Regions from separate parts of the Streptacidiphilus alkalitolerans genome, predicted to be linked through region 4. Evidence: riboswitches for the same ligand, from Rfam matches in the RefSeq annotation. Region 4 holds a riboswitch; each other region holds the start of a gene.
The links. Region 4 has a riboswitch for cyclic di-AMP ahead of ACEZDG_RS27040 (transglycosylase family protein). Riboswitches for the same ligand answer to the same signal wherever they lie in the genome.

Region 1 (5,121 bases), on a different contig from region 4:
GGCCGCGTTCTACCGGGACGCGTCCGGCGGCGAGATCACCCACAGCGACGACGACTCGGCCTGGGTCACCATGTCGGGAACGACCTGGGTCTTCCGCAGAGTCGACGGCTACCGGCCGCCGACCTGGCCCTCGTCGAAAGTGCCGTTGCGGGTCCACATGGACTTCTTCGTGGACGACCTGGAGGCGGCCGAGAAGCAGTTGCAGGCCTACGGGGCCACCACGCCCGAGCACCAGCCGAAGGACCGGGCCCTGGGCCTGCTGGTGATGCTCGACCCGGCCGGCCACCCGTTCTGCCTCGCCACCCGCAGCTGACCCGAGCCGGACCGGACCTACCCGGCGGCGGCGTTCCCGGCCTGGTCGAGCGCCTGATCGAGCGCCTGGTCGAGATCGCTCCAGAGGTCGTCCGGTGCCTCCAGGCCGACGGACAGGCGCAGGAGCCGGTCGCTGATCCCGCAGGCCCTGCGCTGCTCGGGGTCCACGATCTGGTGGCTGATCGAGGCGGGGTGCTGGATCAGCGTGTCGACGCTGCCCAGGCTGACCGCCGGGGTGATCAGCCGCACCGCGGAGATGACCCGGTGCGGATCCCCGTCGACCTCGAACGCGACCAGCGCGCCGCCGGACGCCATCTGGTCGGAAGGGCGGCCCTGCTGGTGGCCCGGGTAGTGCACCGCCCGCACGCCCGGGTGCTCGCGCAGCCGGTCGGCCAGGACGGCGGCGGTGGCACTGGCCGCGCCGATCCGCAGCGGCAGCGTGGACAGGCCGCGCAGCAGCAGGTAGCCGGCCAGCGGGTGCAGCACCCCGCCGGTGGCGAAGCGGATCCGGCGCAGCAGGGCGGCCTGCTCGTCCCCGCAGGCGATCACGCCGCCCATCACGTCGCCGTGGCCGCCGAGGAACTTGGTGGCGCTGTGCAGCACCATGGCGGCGCCCTGGCGGGCGGGCTGCTGCAGCACCGGGGTGGCGAAGGTGTTGTCGACCAGCAGCGGCACGTCCCCGGCCTGGGCGGCGATATCGGCCAGGTCGACCTCGGCCAAGGTGGGGTTGGCGGGGGTCTCCACGAAGACCAGGCCGGTGTCGGGGCGCAGCGCCCGGCGGACGCCTTCCGGGTCGGCCCAGCTGACCTCCGTGCCCAGCAGCCCGGAGCCGAGCAGGTGGTCGGTGGTCCCGTAGAGCGGGCGGATGGCCACCACGTGCCGCCGTCCGCCGCTGAGCACGGCCAGCAGCGCGGCGCTGATCGCGGCCATCCCGCTGGCGAAGGAGACCGCCGCGGGCAGTCCCTCCAGATCGGCCAGAGCGCGTTCAAAGCGTTCGACGGTCGGATTGGAGACGCGGCCGTAGACCGGCAGTCCGCCGTCCCACTCCCCCGAGCCGAAGCCGTCGAGGCGCAGCGCCTCGGCCCTGCTGTCCCGGGAGGGGTAGGTGGTGGACAGGTCGATCGGCGCGGCATGGACGCCGAGATCGGCCAGGTCCTCACGGCCGGCGTGGACGGCCCGGGTACGGATGTCAGCGGGTTTCATGCCCATAGGTTCGAGCAATGTTCAGTGGCGCCACAACGCTTTCGATTATTATTCTGGCTCCATGGGAAACATCGAACTGGATACGGTTGATCTTGAGATCCTGCGGGTGATGCAGAACGATGCCCGGATCAGCAACAAGGACCTCGCCGCCGTGGTCGGCGTCGCCGCGTCGACCTGTCTGGACCGGGTGGCGCGGCTGCGCACCTCCGGAGTGATCACCGGGCAGCGGATCCAGGTCGACGCCGCCAAGCTCGGCCGCCCGCTGGAGGCGTTCCTGTACATCCAGGTCCGCCCGCACCGCCGCCCGCTGGTCGAGCCGTTCGTCGACCACCTGCTGGCCCAGCCCGAGGTGCGCGCGGTCTACCACCTCACCGGGCCCGACGACTTCCTGGCCCATGTGGCCACCGACACCAGCCAGGGCCTGCAGCGGCTGGTGCTGGACCAGCTGACCGTGCGCGACGAGGTGGTCCGGGTGCTCACCAACCTCGTCTTCCAGCACTGGCCCGGCGGCCCACTGCTCCCACCCGGAGCCACCGGGACCGCCGGGACCGCCGGGAACAACGGGAGCACCGGGCGCTGAAGCCCAGGTCCGGCGGCCCCGGGGGCCTACTTCCTCGCCCCGGCGGCGATCAGACCGAAGGCGGTGGCTCCGTCGAGGGACTCGCGGAGGATGTCGGCGTGGCCGGCGTGGCGGGCGGTCTCCTCCACCAGGTGCAGCAGGATCCAGCGGGCCGAGCGCCGCGAATCCGCGGGGAACCAGGGGGCCTCCGGCAGCGGGACGGTCAGGTCCAGGTCGGGCAGGGCGGTGATGATCTCGGTCGTCTCGGCGGCCACCGCGTCGGAGAAGGCCAGCACGTCGTCCACGGTCTCGCCCTCCACCAGCCGGAAGGAGTCGCCCCAGTTCGACTCGTCCCGCTTCAGCAGGGTGGGGCGCCCGGCCAGGGTGCACCTGACCCAGCTGCTCTCCATCTCCGCGCAGTGCTTCACCAGCCCGGCCACCGACAGCGCGCTGACCGTCGGAGCGGCTGCGGCCTCGGCCTCGGTCAGACCCGCCAACGCCCGCCGCAGCGCACCGCGCTGGGCCTCCACGAACTGCAGCAGGGCGTCGCGCTCATCGGTCTCTGCGGCTACCAGCGTGGGCATGGGGACCACCTTCCTCCTCGCTGCGCCCGACCCGTGCGGTCGATCGCGTGGTGCTCACGCTAGCCAGGAAATAGGTCTGTTTCGCTCCTAATCGGCCGTGGCGCGCGGTCCTGCTCCCTCGCTGTGAGTCCGCGCACATTCCGTTGTTCGATTCCCGTAAGCATGTCTAGCCTGCAGGTTCCGCCGTGGGCGGAGCCTGCCGCCGGGACGCCGAGTCCTGTCCACTCGTCGGCGGGACACCGAGCTCCAGTACGGACAGGAGCGGGGGAACCAGGTCAGTTGCCGAGTCCGCGCCCGAACGGGCGTGCGGGTCTCGGCTCGGGGTGAAGCCGCTCCCACCGGGCGGCCGGGCTACCTCAGTCCGAACCCGACAGCTCACCTCGCAGGCGTGACGAGGAACCCTGCCATGTCTCCTTGGATCACCCCCGCGCGCTTCGCCGCGATAGCCGGTGCCGCCGCCGTGGCCGCCGTCCCGCTGGTCGCCGTCCCGGCCCAGGCCGCCACCAGCGTCAGTCAGGACCGGCTCACCCCCAGCTCGATGACCGCCGGCGTCGCCGCCACGGCCTCGCTCACGGTCCACTCCAGCTCCTGCTTCACGGCCAGGACGCTCGGCGTGGGCGTCCGCGACGCGTCCGGCGCCAACCTCGACTTCCCCGGCTCCCGGAGCAACGTCCGGATCTGCCCGGGCGCGGTCTCCCTGACCACCGGCAGCCGGACGCTGCCGGCCGGCAGCTACACCGAGTTCGGCTTCTGGCAGGACAGCAGGGGCGGCTGGCACAACCTGCCCACCCGCACGCTGACGGTGGCTCCCGCCGCGGCCACCGGCCCCAGCACACCGACCCCGACGCCCACACCCAGCGCGCCGTCCTCGGCCCCGCCGGCCTCGCCCGTCCCCGGCACCTCGCTGGCCTGGTCGGACGAGTTCAACAGCCCGATCGCCTGGGGCTCGCGCTGGGTCGGCAGCACCAGCAGCGCGTTCCAGTACGGGAACCACAACCCCAACGACAACAAGCTCGACTGGCTCGACCCGAACGCGGTCCAGGTCGCCAACGGCGTCGCCACCTTCACCGCCGCCCCCTCCGCGCACACCCTGGAGAACGGCAAGCAGGCGTGGACCACCGGCCAGCTCACCACCGAGGGCTCGACCGAGGGCTTCCAGGTCAGGACCGGCGACTACGCCGAGGCCCGGGTCCAGCTGCCGACCGGTTCCGGCGCCTGGCCCGCACTGTGGACCTGGAAGAACGGCAACGGGGAGATCGACTCCTTCGAGTACCACCCCGACAACCCCAACCTGCTGGAACTGACCAACCACGTCAACGCCGCGCACGACTACTACACCGACGCCAAGGCCGTCGGCCCCGGCGACTGGGTGACCATCGGCACGTACTACGGCGCGAAGTCGGTGGACTGGTACGTCAACGGCACCAAGGTCTACTCGGACGGCACCGGCGTCGGCGCCGACTGGTCGGCCTACCTGAACCTGAGCCTGTCGGTCAGCGCCGGCCAGTACCACCCCGGCCCCTCCGGGACCGCCCCGATCACCTTCGCCGCCGACTATCTGCGGGTCTACCGCTGAGCCTTCCCCCACCGCTCAGCTGCTACGGTGTGAAATCGTTCGACTACACCGAGCTACTGAACCATGGGAAAGACATGCGCATCGTCTGCGCTGGTGGCGGGCCCGCCAGCCTGTACTTCTCGATCCTGATGAAGCGGTCCGACCCGGGCCACGACATCACCGTCCTCGAACGGAACCCGGCCGGGTCCACCTACGGGTGGGGCGTGACCTACTGGGGCGATCTGCTCGACCGGCTGCGGGACGGCGATCCCGCGACCGCGCGGGCGATCAGCGAGAACTCGGTGCGCTGGACCGACGGCGTGGCGCACGTCCGGGAGCAGTCCACGACGCACCCCAGCGACGAGGGCTTCGGCATCGGCCGGCAGCGCCTGCTCGACATCCTGGTCGAGCGGGCGACCGACCTGGGCGTCCGGGTCGAGTTCGGCCGGGAGATCACCGACCGCGGCCAGCTCCCGGACGCGGAGCTGGTCGTGGCCGGCGACGGCCTGCACAGCCGGCTCCGGCAGCAGTACCCGGACCGCTTCGGGACCGAGGTCGCGACCGGCCGGAACAAGTTCATCTGGCTGGGCACCAGCAGGGCCTTCGAATCCTTCACCTTCGCCTTCGCCGAGTCGGAGCACGGCTGGATCTGGTTCTACGGCTACCGCTTCAGCAGCGACCGCAGCACCTGCATCGTGGAGTGCTCCCCGGAGACCTGGGCCGGGCTGGGCTTCGACCGGCTGGACGAGAGCGGGACCATGGCGCTGCTGGAGCGGATCTTCGCCCGGCAGCTGGACGGCCACCCGCTGATCAGCAGGCCGGACGGCGGCGGAAGCGCCTCCTGGCTCAGCTTCCGGACGCTGACCAACGCCAGCTGGCACCACGACGGCATCGTGCTGATCGGCGAC
Region 2 (5,121 bases), on a different contig from region 4:
CACCTGGACCTGGCCGGGGAGCCCCGGGTGGAGGAGCGGGAGGTGCTGAGCGATTCGGTGGAGTCGGTGCGCTGCCGCTGGTGCAACGCGGTGGACCAGATCGAACTGGTGGACCGGCCGGGGGCCGAGGCCGAGGCGGCGGCGCAGGCGGCCGGGGTGGACCAGCCCCAGCAGTAGCTATTCCGAGTGGCGCGGTGACGACTGGGGGGCGGAGCGGGCGAGAATGGTCTGTCGGGCCGTGACGGCCGGGGACCGGATCGGAGCACAGGACGTGGTGGAGAGAGACGACAGGCCGGACGACGCCGAGCCTCCCTTCGCCGACCCCGCGAACGCCGACGACGCCGACCCGGCCGCCCCGACCGAGCCCGACCCCGCCGCCGCGTCCGACTCCGCCGAGCCCACTCCCGACGCCGCCGAGCGGTTGGAACGGCCGCTGCCCGAGGGCGTGCGCCGCCGGGTGGTCGGCATCGCCGCGGACGGCCTGGCCGCCGTGCCCGCCGCCGAGCTGCCGCACCGGCTGCGCCCGTACGCCAAGTTCACCCCGGTGCAGCGGGCCCGGCGCGGGGCCACCGCGATCGCCGCCGCGCTGGAGACCGAGCCCGGTTTCCGGTCGCGGATAGCGGAGAGGGTCCGGCTGGGCCAGCCCGACCTGGTGGCCGCGCTGGAGGCGGGACAGGTCCCGGCCGCCGCCGACCCCCAGGACGTCGCCGCGGTGGCGTACCTGCTGCGCCCGCCGGGCTGGAGCAAGCTGGTCGGCGACGCCGGCGAGGAGGTCGAGCGGGCCGAGTCCGAGGGCGCCGCGGCCGAGGCGACCAGGCTGGTGGAGAAGCTCCAGGTGGAGCTGGCCGCGCTGCGCGAGACCAGCAGGACCGACGCCGACCGGGGCCGGGCCGAGCTGGACGAGGCGAAGAAGGAGCGGGACTCGCTCCGCCGCAGGCTGCGCAGCCTGGAGGCGGACACCAAGCGGGCCGAGGCGGCGACCCGCAAGGTCACCGCCGAACTGGAGGCGCTGCGTTCGGCCGGGGTGACCGAGCGCGGCGCGGTCGACAGCGAGGTGCGCCGGCTGAAGCACCGGCTGACCGAGGCGGAGGCCGCGCTGGAGGCGTCCAGGAGGGCGTCCAGGGAGGGGCGGAGCGCCGAGGACATGCGGCTGCGGCTGCTGCTCGACGTGGTGCTGCAGGGCGCGCAGGGGCTGCAGCGTGAGCTGGGCCTGCCCCCGCTGTCCGAGGGCCGCCCGGCCGACACGGTGGAGGCGGTGCTGCCGGTGTCCGCCTCCCCGCACGACGTGGCCAGACGGGCGCTGGACGCGGACGACCCGGCGCTGCTGGACCAGCTGCTGGCACTGCCGCACACCCATCTGCTGGTGGACGGCTACAACGTGACCAAGAGCGGCTATCCGACCCTGCCGCTGGAGAAGCAGCGGGCCCGGCTGCTGAACGGCCTCTCCATGCTGGCCATGCACAGCCGGGCCGAGGTGACCTGCGTCTTCGACGGCAAGGACCTGGACGCCCCGGTCCCGATGGCGCCGCCGCGCGGGGTGCGGGTGCTGTTCAGCCGCTCCGGCGAGACCGCCGACGAACTGATCCGCCGTCTGGTCCGGGCCGAGCCCGAGGGGCGTCCGGTGGTGGTGGTCTCCACCGACCGCGAGGTCGCCGACGGTGTGCGCAAGGCGGGGGCCCGTCCGGTGCCCTCGGCGATGCTGCTGCGGCGGCTGATCCGCACGTGAGGCCGTGGGCCGCGGTTCAAACCTCTTACCTGTAGCGGACATTAGGGGCATTACCGGTCGGAGTTCCCGACGGGGGCGACAAGCTCACACGTTCCTCACTAGTGTTTCCCTTCGAACTTCTGTGTCGTCCTGAAGGGAACCCGGCTCCGTGGTCTCACACCGTCGTTTGAAGCAGCCCGGCCGTGCCCGCGTGACGATCCTCACGGCCGCGGCGGCGACGGCGGTCGCGCTCTCGGCACAGACCTCGGCCAACGCCGCGCCGACCACCACCACCGGTCAGGCCAAGGCGCAGGTGGACTCGGACCGCAACGCGGCCGCCGCGGCGACGGAGCAGTACAACGGCGCACAGGTCCAGCAGCAGGCGCTGCAGAAGAAGGTGAACAACCTTCAGGACGAGATAGCCAGGCAGCAGGCCGTGGTGAACAAGGAGATGGCGGTGCTCGGCTCGGTGGCCAGCGCCGAGTACCGGCAGGGCTCGGTGGACCCGGCCGTGCAGCTGATGCTCTCCACCGACCCGACCGAGTACCTGAACCGGGCCTCCGACGAGGACCAGATCAACAGCAACCAGGCGGCCCTGCTGGACCAGTTGGTGGCGCAGCAGCACTCGCTCGCGGCGGAGAAGGCCGAGGCCGCCCAGGAGTTGGGCGCCCAGCAGGTGCTGCTGAAGCAGATGCAGAAGTCCAAGGCCGCCATCGCCGCGAAGCTCAAGCACGCCCAGGGCATCCTGGACGCGCTGACCCCGAAGCAGCGGGTCGAGGTGAACGCGCCCTCCGGTGGCGGCGGCTACACCCCGCCCTCGTCCGGCAGCAGCTACATGTCGGTGTCCGACATCGACCTCTCCGGGATCTCCGCGACCGCCCGCACCGCGATGCTGGCCGCGATGAGCAAGGTCAATGTCGCCCCCTACGTCTCCGGCGGCGCGGGCCCGAACGTCTTCGACTGCTCCGGCCTGGTGATGTGGGCCTACGGCAAGGCCGGCGTCTCGCTGCCGCACTACTCCTACTCGGACGAGCACGTCGGCACCGGGGTGTCCTACTCGGACCTCAAGGTGGGCGACATCATCGTCAACATGGGCGGCGACCACGTCGGCCTGTACGCCGGGAACGGCATGCTGCTGAGCGCTCCGCACCCGGGCCTGACAGTGGACATCCAGCCGCTGTCCTATTTCGGCTCGATCGTTGCCATTCGCCGCTTCTGACGGTTGTTTACCCGTCCTGTGACTCACGTCACTCGGGTCTCAGCGGTCTCGGTCAGATGACCGATTTGGGCGCCATGTCAGCATCGGATGGTCATTCAGCGACTACGTTCGGTCGTCGATCCGATGCATTTTCGAAACCTAAAAGAGTTTTTACTTACAAGGATTTGAATAGATCACGTTCGGGTCACTAGTGTCAGCGATCGAACCACCGCGAAGTCGATCACCCATCAGGGTGGCAGCGGCGGTTTCCGCCGAGTTCGACCGCACGGCCGGCTGTTCCGCACCCAGCGGAGCGACCACGGGAGGGCCGTCAGTTCGGAGCCGGGGAACCAAGTTTCCCCCGGGGTGAATCAGCGCCAGGCCGGTCCGCCGGTGAAGCGTTGTAGGGCACGTCTTCCAGCCCGAACCCGTCAGCTCACCCGGTAGGCGGCCGTAGGAAGAAGGAGCTCGCCTTCGTGGCGTCCCATCGTCGTCCGAAAAGTCCCAGTCGCGCGCGGGTGTCCGTGCTCACCGCCGCCGCGGCCACCACCGTCGCGCTCTCCGCCACCGCCACCCAGTCGGCGCAGGCGGCCCCCAAGCAGACCACCGCGCAGCTGAAGGCTGAGATAGCCCAGCAGAACGAGGACGCCGACAAGGCGATCCAGCAGTACGACGCGGCGGTCTCCACCCAGCAGACGCTGCAGAAGCAGGTCAGCACCCTGCAGGACCAGGTCGCCCGGCAGCAGGCCTCGGTCAGCGCCAAGTCCGCGGCTCTCGGCGCGGTCGCCAGTGCGCAGTACCGCAGCGGGACGATCGACCCCTCGGTCCAGCTGATGCTCTCCGCGGACCCGACCGACTATCTGAACCAGGCGTCCACGATGACGCAGGTGACCGACAGCCAGGCCTCGCTGCTGTCCTCGCTGACGGCCGAGCAGAAGACCCTGGACCGCGAGAAGGCCGAGGCCGAGAGCAAGCTGAAGGCGCTCGACGCCACCAGCAAGCAGCTCGCCGCGGCCAAGGCCTCGGTGCAGAAGAAGCTCGCCGCCTCCAAGGCCAAGCTCGCCTCGCTGACCGCCGCCCAGCGCGCCGCGATCAGCAACCCGGAGAGCACCGACAGCAGCTCCGCCTACGACCCCGGTTCCAGCAAGGCCGGCTCGGGCACCGCGATGGCCGCCTTCCACGCCGCGCAGACCCGCCTCGGTGACCCGTACGTCTACGGGGCCACCGGGCCGAGCTCCTTCGACTGCTCCGGTCTGATGCAGTGGGCCTTCAAGCAGGCCGGCGTGTCGATCGGCCGCACCACCTACGACCAGGTCGACGTCGGCACCGCCGTCAGCTCCACCGCCGACCTCCAGATCGGCGACCTGATCTTCTTCAACGGCGACTCGCACGTAGGGATGTACGCGGGCGGCGGCATGGTGCTGCACGCCCCGCACACCGGCACCGTGGTCAAGTACGAGAAGCTCAGCTACATCGGCTCGATCTACGCCATGCGCCGGGTCTGAGCTCCCAGCGACACCGACGCGCTGACACACGCTCAAACGGCCGTACGGGCCCGTACTCCCAGGGGGGTACGGGCCCGTTGCCGTGTCCGGCTCCACCCCCGGCGACGTGGCCTTTCGTATAGCAGTGCATCATTCGTCCGAATTTTCGTTATCGCGGGGGTTTGGACTAGCTGCGCCGGACTCGCTAACGTCTGCGCTCGGCCCACCGTGTCGTCGACCGCCCTTCCGGGCGGCACCGGTGGACCGCCGGACATCCTGGGCCGACGCAGCCGGCGTCGCGCGGGCAGGGCCGGCACCGGACGAATGGAGGCCGCCCGCGTGGCGTCCCACCGACGTGCCCGACCCATGGGCCAGTACTCCGCAGTGGCGGCGCTCTCCCGTACCGCGGTGACGGTCGCGGCGGCCACCGCCGCGATGCTGGCCGCGGGCGGCAGCGCCTTGGCCGCACCGGCGCCCGGGGCCAAGCCTGCCCCGGCCTCGGCCGACGACGTCCGGCAGCAGGTGCAGAGCCTCTACTCCCGGGCCGAGGTCGCCGGGCAGCAGTACGACGGGGCCAGGGAGCAGGAGGGCGCGCTGCTGCGCAGCTCCGCCCTGCTGCAGCAGCGGGTCGCCGCCGAGCAGCAGCGGATCAACACCATGGTCGGAGCCATGGGCGAGGTGGCCGGCGCCGAGTACCGGGCGGGCGGCGGGATGGACCCGCTGGTCCGGCTGCT
Region 3 (5,121 bases), on a different contig from region 4:
GCGGCCGGCGGCCTGGTCGGCGGCTTCGGCATCGCCCGGGCGACGAAGCGGCGCGAACTCGGCGGCCTCGCCCTGCTCGGGGCGGGCGCGGTGGCGGCGACCCAGTGGAAGCGGGCCGCGGGACCGGCCACAGCGGTCGCGCTGACCGGCCTGTACGCGGCGGCGTTCGCGGGCTCGCACCCGCTGGCGAAGAAGCTGGGCGCCTGGCCCTCGGTGGCCGTGGTGTCCTCCGGGGTGGCGCTGGCCTCCTGGGCGGCGGTCGACCGCCGGGGCTGAGCCCGGACATACCGAAGGTCCCGCTGTCGGGGGGGTGTCAGCGGGACCCTCGGTGTTCAGGGGGGCGGCCGACCCTCAGTCGGCCCAATCGCGAACCGGCCTCAGAGGGCGAGGCCGTGCCCGGCCAGCCAGGTCGAGGGGTCGACCGGCTCGCCGCCGGTCGGCCGCACCTCCAGGTGCAGGTGCGGAGCGGTGACGTTGCTGCCGGTCGCGCCGACCCGGCCGATCGGCTGACCCGCCGTCACCGCGCCCGCGCCCGCGCCGATCGCGGAGAGGTGGCAGTACCAGAGCTCGGTGCCGTCGGCCAGGGTCTGCACCACCCGGTAGCCGTACGCGCCGGCCCAACCCGCCGAGGTGATGCTGCCGTCGCCGATCGCCACCACCGGGGTGCCGGTGGGGGCGGCGAAGTCCTGACCGGTGTGCAGATGCGCCCAGAAGGAGTCGGACTGGCCGAAGCCCGCCCCGGGGACCGAACCGGCGACGGGGGCCACCAGGGTGCCGAGCCGCGGCCCGACCGCCTGCGCTGCCGCCGCCGCTTCGGCGTGGGCCCGCTCGGCCTGCGCCTGCTGCGCCCACAACTGCTCCTGAGCCGCCCGGGTCCGGGCCGCCTGGTCGGCCGCCGCACGGGCCTGGTCCTCCGCCGCGATCTGCTGCGCCCTGGCGTGCTTGGCCGCCGCCAGCTGCGCCGCCTGGCGCCGCGCGGCGTCCTCGGCGGTGGCCCGCTGCTGGACCGCCTGGGTCTGGATCCGCTCGGTGAGCGCGAGACCGGGGTCGGTCGCGGGTGCCGCGACGGACTCGTCCTGGTCGTGCTCCTGGGCCAGCAGCAGGGTGCCGCCCCTCGCGGAGCTGTCCACCGCCTGTGCGGGCACCGCGGCGAAGCCGGTGGCTCCGACGGCGGCCATGGCCGCGAACCCGAGGACGGCCGTGGACTGTACGGGTGCCCAAGTGGGCTGGTGCGACGCCACGTTCGGCGTACTCCTTTCCTTCCCTCTCGCCGACCGGGTTAGCTGACGGGTTCGGAGAGGAAGGTCCCCTACAGCCAGACCTCGGCTGATTCACCCCAGAGTTACGTGGTTCCCCGGTTCCCAGAAACAGGATTAGGCGATCGCAGTGCGACGCCGTCCGTCGAACGGCTGAACTTCGCCCCGCGTTATAGAAAGGTAATCCTAGTGACGGTTGAATCCAAGAGATTCCGGGGGTGCAGTTGGGGACGGAGCGTCAGTTCCCGGGGTACAGCCAGTCCACCAGCAGGTTCGCCACCTGGTCGGAGCTGAGGCTCCTGGCGTCGGCGAACTGCTCGGCGCCCGCCGGACGGCTCGGGGTGCCGTCCGCGCCGAGCAGCACCAGCGCCGGGATGCCGCTGCCGGGCAGGCTCACATAGCGGCCGGCCAGGTCCATGTTGCGGTCGTAGTGCCCGACGTCGATCGTCACCGTGTGGTAGTTGCGGGCCAGGATCAGGTGCACGCCGGGGTTCCGCACCAGGGCGGTCAGCGCCTGGCAGTCCTGGCACCAGGCCGAGCCGAAGTCCAGCAGCACCGGCCGCCCGTCGGCGTGCGAGGCGGCCTGGGCGGCGGCGATGTCCGCCGCGGCGTCGGCGCCGGGGTCGTAGCCGTCGGGGACGGCGGCCGGGGTGACCGCCGGCAGCGGCAGGAAGGGCCGGGCCAGGCCGAGGGAGTCGTTGGAGACCGATCCGGACCGGCCCGAGGACTGCCCGCGCACGGCCGTGCCGCGGACCTCGACGCAGCCGCTGAGCAGGAGCAGCAGCGTCAGGGCGACCGCCGCGGACAGTGCGGCCGTTGGCCCTCGACCGGTCATCAGCCGCGCCTCTTCTCGCCCGGGTACGTTCAGAACGTTCAGACGATCATTCGAGCAGAGGAACCGCCCAGCTCCCGGTACACGCGCCGCTCGACCACCCGTACGAGGGACACCGGCGGCGCTGCGCGCGGCGTTCAGGCCAGGGTCAGGTACGCCAGGCTGCCGAGGCCGCCGACGAAGCAGTAGATCGCGAACGGGGTCAGCGTCCTGGTCTCGAAGTACTTGGTCAGGAAGCGCACCGCGATGTACCCGGCCACGAACGCGGCCACCGCCCCGGCCAGCACCTGGCCGCGGATGCCGTCGCCCTCGTGCCCCATCAGCGAGGGCACCTTGAGCAGGGCCGCCGCGCCGATCACCGGGGTGGCCAGCAGGAAGGCGAAGCGGGCCGAGTCCTCGTGCCGCATGCCCTTGAAGATCCCGGTGCTGATGGTCACTCCGGAGCGGCTGATGCCGGGCAGCAGGGCCAGGATCTGGGCCGCGCCGATGACCAGGGCCTGCCCCCAGCGGAGCTTGGTGATCCGGCGGTCGGACAGCACGTCCGGGTGCACCTCCTCGTCACCGGCGAGCGGGACGACCGGGTCGTCCCCGGCCCGGCGCCGCCCGGTGCCGCCGCGGCGCAGCCGCTCGGCCACGTAGAGCACCACACCGTTGAGGGTGAGGAAGATCGCGGCCGGGATCGGCTTGCCCAGGGACTCCCGGAACACCTTGTCCAGCGCGAGGCCGGCGATGCCGACCGGGATGGTCGCCACGATCAGCAGCCAGGCCAGCTTCTCCTCCACGGTCTCGATCCGCCGGTGCCGGATCGAGCTGAACAGGCCGGATATCACCCGGACCCAGTCCCGCCAGAAGTAGACGACCAGCGCCAGCGCGGTGGCCAGGTGCAGCCCGATCAGCACGTTCAGGTACGGGGAGTCGGCGGCGGAGACGTTGAGGTCCGCCTTCCAGTGCCCGCCGAGCAGGGCCGGCACCAGGATGCTGTGGCCGAGGCTGGAGACCGGGAACAGTTCGGTGACGCCCTGGAGCAGACCGACGCCGATCGCTTCTGGGTAGGTGAGGACGGACATCTGCGGCCTTCGGCAGGGGGATCGAATCGCTGGGCAGTCAGAAAGTACTACAGCGTTGTAGTCCCTCAACCCCCGTGCGGCTCTTGTTCACCACCCAGCCGCCCGCTGTTCACCGGCAGGCCGGTCGGGCCGGGGCGCCGGGAACCGGGCCGCCGGCCCGGGCCGGTCAGGCCGCGAGCCGGGGCTCCAGCGTGTCCGCGGGCCTGGAACCGGCCACCACCCGCTGCCGCCGCACCGCGTTGTCCTGCGGGCCGGTCAGCTGCTTCCGCAGCCGCAGCGCCAGCACCACGATCAGCACCGTCGAGCCGGCCATCACCAGCAGGTACGCGGGCGAGAGCCCGGCCCCGACCAGCAGCACGCCGGCCGCCGGGCCCATCGCCACGGCGACCTGCTTCACCAGCGAGAACGCCGCGTTGTAGCTGCCCAGCAGCTGCGCCGGGGCCAGGTCGGCGATGATCGGGCCGAGGGTCGGCGCGAGCAGCGCCTCGCCGACGCCGAACAGCATGTAGACGGAGAGCATCGCCGCGGTCGCCACGGTCCCGTTGGAGACCAGGCCGGCCACGGCCGCCGCGGTCCAGGCGCCGAGCCAGACCAGCCCGGTGGCCGCGATCGCGGTGCTGCGGCGGCGGCGCGCGGTGATCCGCACGACGATCATCTGCAGCGCCACGATGGCCAGGGTGTTCACCCCGAGCGCCAGGCCGAGCACGGACGGCGAGGTGCCGACCACGTCGGTGGCGTAGGCGGCGACGCCGGACTCGAACTGGCCGTAGCAGGTGAAGAAGATCAGCCCGGCCAGCACGCAGATCCGGATCATGGCCTTGTCGGCGAGCAGGGTGCGGAAGTCCGAGCGCGGACCGCCCGCGGCCGGGGCAGCGGAGGCGGTCGCGTCGGTCGGCGCCGCCGGGATCCGGACGCTGCCGGTCACCGCCGCCAGTACCAGGAACATCAGCGCCTCGATGGTGAACAGCAGCGTCAGGCTGGTCGGACGGCTGACGTCGACGATCTGGCCGCCGATCATCGCCCCGATCCCCATCCCCAGGTTGACCAGGGTGAACTGCAGCGCGAAGGCATGCGCCCTGGTCGCCGCGGTGGAGCAGCGGACGATCATCGTGGCCAGGGCCGGCTGGACCACCGCGACGCCCGCGCCGAACAGGAAGGCGGACATCAGGATGTGGCCGGTGCCGGTGGCGTGCCCGAAGGCCAGCGCCCCGAGCGAGGCGGTCACCGCCCCGGCGACCAGCACCGGACGGGGCCCGTAGCGGTCGATCCCGCGCCCGGCCAGCGGCAGCGCGACCAGGGCGGCGAGGGCGAACAGGGTGAACACCAGCCAGGCGGTCATCGAGCCGAGCCCGCGCACCTCGTTCACGTACACGAACATGTAGGGGACGGTGAAGCCGCTGCCGAACGCGCTGAGTGCGTTGCCGATCTGAACCTGCCGAATTGTGCGCGCCATGCTGCACCGCCCCTCTACTGCCTCTGCCGTCTTCTGTTTCCTTTGAAAGAGTACACTACTAAAGTCTTCGGGGCGAAACGATTGTGAGACACTGAGGGGTATGAGTACCGAGCTGCAGATCGACGAACAGGTCGCGGCGTACCAGCGTGAGTTCCCCATGGTCGACCCGCAGGTCGAGACCATCGTCTCGACGCTGTCCCGGCTCGCCCGGCGGATGACCGTCGCCTACGGGCGGCAGCTCAACGAGCTGGGCATCAGCTCGGCCGACTGGGAGGTGCTCAAGGCCCTGATCGTGGCCGGCAGCCCCTACCGGCTCGGCCCCGGCGAGCTCGCCAGGCGGCTCGGCCTGACCCCGGCCGCGATGACCCACCGGGTGGACCGGATGGCGGCGGCGGAGCTGGTCACCCGCACCAGGGACGAGAGCAACCGGGTCCGGGTGAACATCGAGCTCACCCGGCTCGGCCGGGAGAAGTGGCTGGAGTCGATGCGGATGGCGGCGGTGTTCGAGGAGGA
Region 4 (5,121 bases):
CTGCTCTCCGACGAGCAGGCGTCGCGACTTGTCGACATCGCCCAGCGCGCACTCGTCGCGGAGGAGCGGATCGCCGCCAAGTCCGCCGCGGTCACCGCGGGCGCGGCGGCTCTGGTCGACGAACTCCGGCGGCTCGGCTGCGGCCTGGCCATTACCAGCAACAACTCCGCCGAAGCCATCCATGACTTTCTGGCGGGGCGGTCCGGAGACGGATTCAGAGAGGCATTCGGACGTCATGTCTACGGGCGAGCCCCCGAGCCGTACCTCATGAAGCCGCATCCGTCCTGCGTGCGCCTCGCGCTGGCGGGTCTGGGCTGCACGGCAGAGAGCCGGATTCTGATGATCGGCGACTCGGCGTCCGACTTCAAGGCGGCCACAGCGGCGGAGTTGGGCATTCAGTTTGTCGGCTATGCCCCCAATCGCCGAAAAATAGATCTGCTGCGCGCCTCCGGAGTCGACCATCTGGTCGAAAGCCTGCATGACTTGCTGCGGGGTAGGAGTTTCTGAGAGAGGCGACTTTTTCGGATAAAGGAACCGTGACCATGTGTCACCGCCCGGCGTTTCCCCACTAGTGTGTTTTCAAACCTGGTCGGAGCCGCGCAGGGGAGAAACGGTCGTCCACATGCCTCGGGAGTCGCCATCAACAGGACGAGTGAATCCGCCCAGCCGGTAGCTGCCGCATATCAGCAGCTGGTCGACTCCGTGCGCTTCCGGGTCGTCTCCACAGGCGGTTTCCACAACGACAACTACCGTGTGCACCTGACCGAACAGCAGGCGCGACCGCTCGGACTCGATGCCGACACCACCCTCCTGGTGCGGGTCAGGCGCCGGAAGCCGGAGCTGGTTCGGCGGTTCTGGCCGGACGAGGCCGTGCTGCTCCGGCAGCTGGCCGCGGTGCGGGACGATCCGACGGACCAGCGCGAGATCGACGGGCCGGAGGTGCTGCACAGCAGTGAGGACGGCGCGTCCGTGCACCTCTACGTCAACGGTGCGGAGTTGGCGCAGGGCTGTCCCGACGGCGAAGCCGTCCCTGAGCACTATGTGGAGCAGATCGCCCGGTTCTTCGGCCGTCTTGTGCGCTTCGGGGAGAAGGACCTCCCGCGCCTGCCCAAGGGGTGTCCGGACAACGGGGACTCCACCGGATTCCTGCGGAGCCTGGTGGCGTTCGCCCAGGAGGAGCTCTGCGAGGGCAACCAGAAGGAGTTCGGCGAGCTGTTCAGCGCGTTGGGGGTGCCGGACGATGCCATGGCCGGCTTCGGACGCGGTCTGCCGCCGCTGGTGAGTCGGCCGTTCGCGCTGCTGCACACCGATGTCCACCGGCGGAACATCATCGTCGACGAGCACGACCAGTTGCGGTTCGTGGACTGGGAGCTGGCGGCCTTCGGTGATCCACTGCTCGATCTCAGCACGCACCTGCGCCGGATGCGCTACCCCGCCTGGCAGGAGGCGCAGGTGGTCGACGCCTGGCGGCGGGCGGTCGGCGAGGTGTCCCCCGCCCATACCGCCGGCCTCGCCCACGACCTGCCGATCTATCTGGCGTACGAGCGGGCGCAGTCCGTCTACCCCGATGTGATCCGCGCGGCGCTCAGTCTCGGCGCGCTGGCGGAGGAGCCGGCGCTGGACCGGGCCGTGTCCCGTACCCGGGCCGCGCTGCTGGCGGCGGCGGGTCCGCTCGGCCTGGCGGAGGTTCCGGACGCGGAGGGGATCCGGGGACCGCTGCTCAAATGGCACCACTCCCGCTGGTTCGAGCGTTCACTGGAACGCCGGGCCCGCTGACCGGCCTTCAGCGACCGGAGGGACTTGTGGTCATGGAGTGCCTGTGTCTAGCCTGCCGGGAACGTCCGCACGCGCGGGCGACCGCCTCGCGGGACGCCGAGTCCTGTCCAACCGGGGGGCGGAACCCACACTCGTCAGTTGGGCAGGAGCGGGGGACCCAGGTAAGTCGCCGCAGCTCACAAGGCCGCGGCTTGGGGTGAAGACGCATCAGCGTCCGGGCTACCTACCGGCCCGAACCCGACAGCTCACCTCGCAGGCGTCGGAGAGGGAAGCTGCCATGCTCTTCACCACTGCTGTCGCCGGCCGCCATCGCAAGCCGCGTACCAGCAATACCGCCCGGATCGTGGCGACCGCGGGCCTCGGCACCGCCGGGATAGCACTGCCGCTGATAGGCGCGACCAGCGCCTCCGCCGCGTCCGTGTCCACCTGGGACAAGGTCGCCAGTTGCGAGAGCGGGGGCGACTGGTCCATCAACACCGGCAACGGCTACTACGGCGGACTGCAGTTCTCCGCCTCCACCTGGGCCGGCTACGGCGGCACCTCGTACGCGTCCACCGCCGACCAGGCCAGCAAGGGCCAGCAGATCACCATCGCCGAGAAGGTGCTGGCCTCGCAGGGCCCCGGCGCCTGGCCGGTCTGCGGGCCGAGGGCGGGACTGTCCCAGGGCGGCGCGCCGGCGTCCGTCGACACCACGTCGTCCAGCAAGCCGACGGCCGCGGCCACGGCCAAGCCGAAGCACAGCAGCGGCAGCAGCACGACCACCGCGCACACCGCGAAGAAGAAGACCGCCTCCGCGCCGAAGCACGCCGCGCCCGCACCCGCGGTGCGGCAGGCGGCGGCCACGCACAAGATCGGCCACGGCGACTACACGGTCAAGCCGGGCGACACCCTGTCCGGCATCGCCGCCTCCGCGCACCTCAGCGGCGGCTGGACGGCGCTGTACCGGGAGAACAGGACCACCGTCGGCGCCAACCCGGACCTGATCTTCCCGGGTCAGCGGCTCGAAGTCGGCTGACCTGAATCCGGTCTCGGACCGCGGCCCCTGCTCGCCGGGTGAACTACTGGTGAGTAGGGGCTCCGTCAGGTGAGACAGCCGCGAGGTGCGCGCGGCCCGGCCGCCCGCTGCGGCTAGGCTCTTGGGGTAAGCACCCCGCGCGTGAGAAGTTCACCGCCTCCCCAAGGAGATGCCTGTGCCGTCCATCGACGTCGTCGTAGCCCGGGAGATCCTCGACTCACGAGGGAACCCCACGGTCGAGGTCGAGGTCGGCCTCGACGACGGCAGCACCGGGCGTGCCGCCGTTCCGTCCGGCGCCTCGACCGGTGCCTTCGAGGCCCTCGAGCTGCGTGACGGTGACAAGTCCCGTTACTTCGGCAAGGGCGTCGAGAAGGCCGTCCTCGCCGTGATCGAGCAGATCGGCCCGGAGCTGATCGGCTACGACGCGACCGAGCAGCGCCTGATCGACCAGGCCATGCTCGACCTGGACGCGACCCCGGACAAGTCCTCGCTCGGCGCCAACGCCATCCTCGGTGTCTCGCTCGCGGTGGCGCACGCCGCCTCCGAGGCCAGCGACCTGCCGCTGTTCCGCTACCTGGGCGGCCCGAACGCGCACGTCCTGCCGGTCCCGATGATGAACATCCTCAACGGCGGCTCGCACGCGGACTCCAACGTCGACATCCAGGAGTTCATGATCGCTCCGATCGGCGCGGCCTCCTTCACCGAGGCCGTCCGCTGGGGCGTCGAGGTCTACCACACCCTGAAGGGTGTGCTGAAGGAGCGCGGCCTCTCCACCGGCCTGGGCGACGAGGGCGGCTTCGCCCCGAACCTGGACAGCAACCGCGAGGCGCTCGACCTCATCGTCGAGGCCATCAAGAAGGCCGGCTACACCCCCGGCAAGGACGTCGCGCTGGCGCTGGACGTCGCCGCGTCCGAGTTCTACAAGGACGGCGCGTACGAGTTCGAGGGCAAGTCGGTCTCCGCCGCCGAGCTCACCGACTACTACGCCGAGCTGGTCGCCGCGTACCCGCTGGTCTCCATCGAGGACCCGCTGTTCGAGGACGACTGGGAGGGCTGGAAGGCGCTCACCGCCAAGCTGGGCGACAAGGTGCAGATCGTCGGTGACGACCTGTTCGTCACCAACCCGGTCCGCCTCGCCCGCGGCATCAAGGAGGGCGCGGCCAACGCGCTGCTGGTGAAGGTCAACCAGATCGGCTCGCTGACCGAGACCCTGGACGCGGTCGAGCTGGCCCAGCGCAACGGCTTCCGCTGCATGATGTCGCACCGTTCCGGTGAGACCGAGGACGTCACCATCGCCGACCTCGCCGTGGCCACCAACTGCGGCCAGATCAAGACCGGCGCCCCGGCCCGCTCCGAGCGCGTGGCCAAGTACAACCAGCTGCTGCGCATCGAGGAGATCCTCGACGAGGCCGCCGAGTACGCCGGCCGCGGCGCGTTCCCGCGCTTCCAGCCCGCCGCCGACTGACGACGCGTCGTGCTGCACCGGTGCCCCGCTGCGAACACCCTCTAGGGTGGGGCGGCGGGGCACCGGCACATCCGACCCGGCACATCAACGGGAGGCGAGTACGTGAGCAAGGCAAGCGGCAGTCGCAGGCCGCGCTTCACCGGCCGCGCCGCGGTGCTCGCGCTGGTGCTCTGCTCGCTGATCGCCGCGCTGGCGTACCCCACCCGGCAGTTCATCGCCCAGCGGGCCCAGATCGCCCAGCAGCGCGCCGCGGCGGAGCAGGCCCAGGCCCAGGTGGACGAGCTGCGCCGGGAGCGGGCCCGCTGGCAGGACCCGGCGTATGTGACGGCCCAGGCCCGCGAGCGGCTGCACTACGGCTTCCCCGGCGAGACCCCGTTCACCTCGGTGGACCCCAGCCCGAGCGTCTCCGCCTCCGCCTCGGCGCAGTCGAAGGGCCAGGCCCAGGCAGGCGCGGCGAGCCAGCCCTGGTACGACAACCTGTTCGAGTCGCTGGACGCCTCGGACGCCGCCCCCACGCACTGAAGAAAGCCCAGGACATGACCTCGCACAACTCGGCCTCCGGCGTGTCCGACGCCGACAAGGCCGCCATCGCGGCCCAGCTCGGCCGGATGCCGCGCGGCCTGCGGGCCGTCGCCCACCGCTGTCCCTGCGGCCTCCCCGACGTGGTGGAGACCTCGCCGCGACTGGAGGACGGCTCGCCGTTCCCGACGCTGTACTACCTGACCTGCCCGCGGGCCGCGTCCGCGATCGGCACGCTGGAGGCCGACGGGCTGATGAAGGAGCAGACGGCGCGGCTCGCCGAGGATCCCGAGCTGGCCGCCGGGTACCGGCGCGCCCACGAGGACTACATCGCCAAGCGGGACGC

Region 1: it holds a riboswitch for cyclic di-AMP, as region 4 does, so the genes downstream of both, ACEZDG_RS34295 (glycoside hydrolase family 16 protein) here and ACEZDG_RS27040 (transglycosylase family protein) in region 4, are expected to answer to the same signal.
Region 2: it holds a riboswitch for cyclic di-AMP, as region 4 does, so the genes downstream of both, ACEZDG_RS24685 (C40 family peptidase) here and ACEZDG_RS27040 (transglycosylase family protein) in region 4, are expected to answer to the same signal.
Region 3: it holds a riboswitch for cyclic di-AMP, as region 4 does, so the genes downstream of both, ACEZDG_RS12230 (M23 family metallopeptidase) here and ACEZDG_RS27040 (transglycosylase family protein) in region 4, are expected to answer to the same signal.

The regions. Positions count from the first base shown of each region.
Region 1 is NZ_JBHEZX010000023.1:77,466-82,586, forward strand. It holds gene ACEZDG_RS34275 (VOC family protein) at 1-313, shown strand, start outside; gene ACEZDG_RS34280 (trans-sulfuration enzyme family protein) at 331-1,515, opposite strand; gene ACEZDG_RS34285 (Lrp/AsnC family transcriptional regulator) at 1,577-2,095, shown strand; gene ACEZDG_RS34290 (DinB family protein) at 2,122-2,658, opposite strand; cyclic di-AMP (ydaO/yuaA leader) riboswitch at 2,886-3,061, shown strand; gene ACEZDG_RS34295 (glycoside hydrolase family 16 protein) at 3,065-4,234, shown strand; gene ACEZDG_RS34300 (FAD-dependent monooxygenase) at 4,309-5,121, shown strand, end outside.
Region 2 is NZ_JBHEZX010000011.1:225,653-230,773, reverse strand. It holds gene ACEZDG_RS24700 (hypothetical protein) at 1-177, shown strand, start outside; gene ACEZDG_RS24695 (NYN domain-containing protein) at 275-1,726, shown strand; gene ACEZDG_RS24690 (C40 family peptidase) at 1,917-2,924, shown strand; cyclic di-AMP (ydaO/yuaA leader) riboswitch at 3,220-3,369, shown strand; gene ACEZDG_RS24685 (C40 family peptidase) at 3,422-4,408, shown strand; gene ACEZDG_RS24680 (C40 family peptidase) at 4,727-5,121, shown strand, end outside.
Region 3 is NZ_JBHEZX010000005.1:19,436-24,556, forward strand. It holds gene ACEZDG_RS12225 (hypothetical protein) at 1-276, shown strand, start outside; gene ACEZDG_RS12230 (M23 family metallopeptidase) at 378-1,241, opposite strand; cyclic di-AMP (ydaO/yuaA leader) riboswitch at 1,254-1,390, opposite strand; gene ACEZDG_RS12235 (thioredoxin family protein) at 1,495-2,091, opposite strand; gene ACEZDG_RS12240 (undecaprenyl-diphosphate phosphatase) at 2,226-3,155, opposite strand; gene ACEZDG_RS12245 (MFS transporter) at 3,322-4,608, opposite strand; gene ACEZDG_RS12250 (MarR family winged helix-turn-helix transcriptional regulator) at 4,709-5,121, shown strand, end outside.
Region 4 is NZ_JBHEZX010000013.1:218,422-223,542, reverse strand. It holds gene ACEZDG_RS27050 (HAD family hydrolase) at 1-507, shown strand, start outside; gene ACEZDG_RS27045 (phosphotransferase family protein) at 574-1,776, shown strand; cyclic di-AMP (ydaO/yuaA leader) riboswitch at 1,899-2,050, shown strand; gene ACEZDG_RS27040 (transglycosylase family protein) at 2,054-2,791, shown strand; gene eno (phosphopyruvate hydratase) at 2,967-4,256, shown strand; gene ACEZDG_RS27030 (FtsB family cell division protein) at 4,359-4,778, shown strand; gene ACEZDG_RS27025 (DUF501 domain-containing protein) at 4,793-5,121, shown strand, end outside.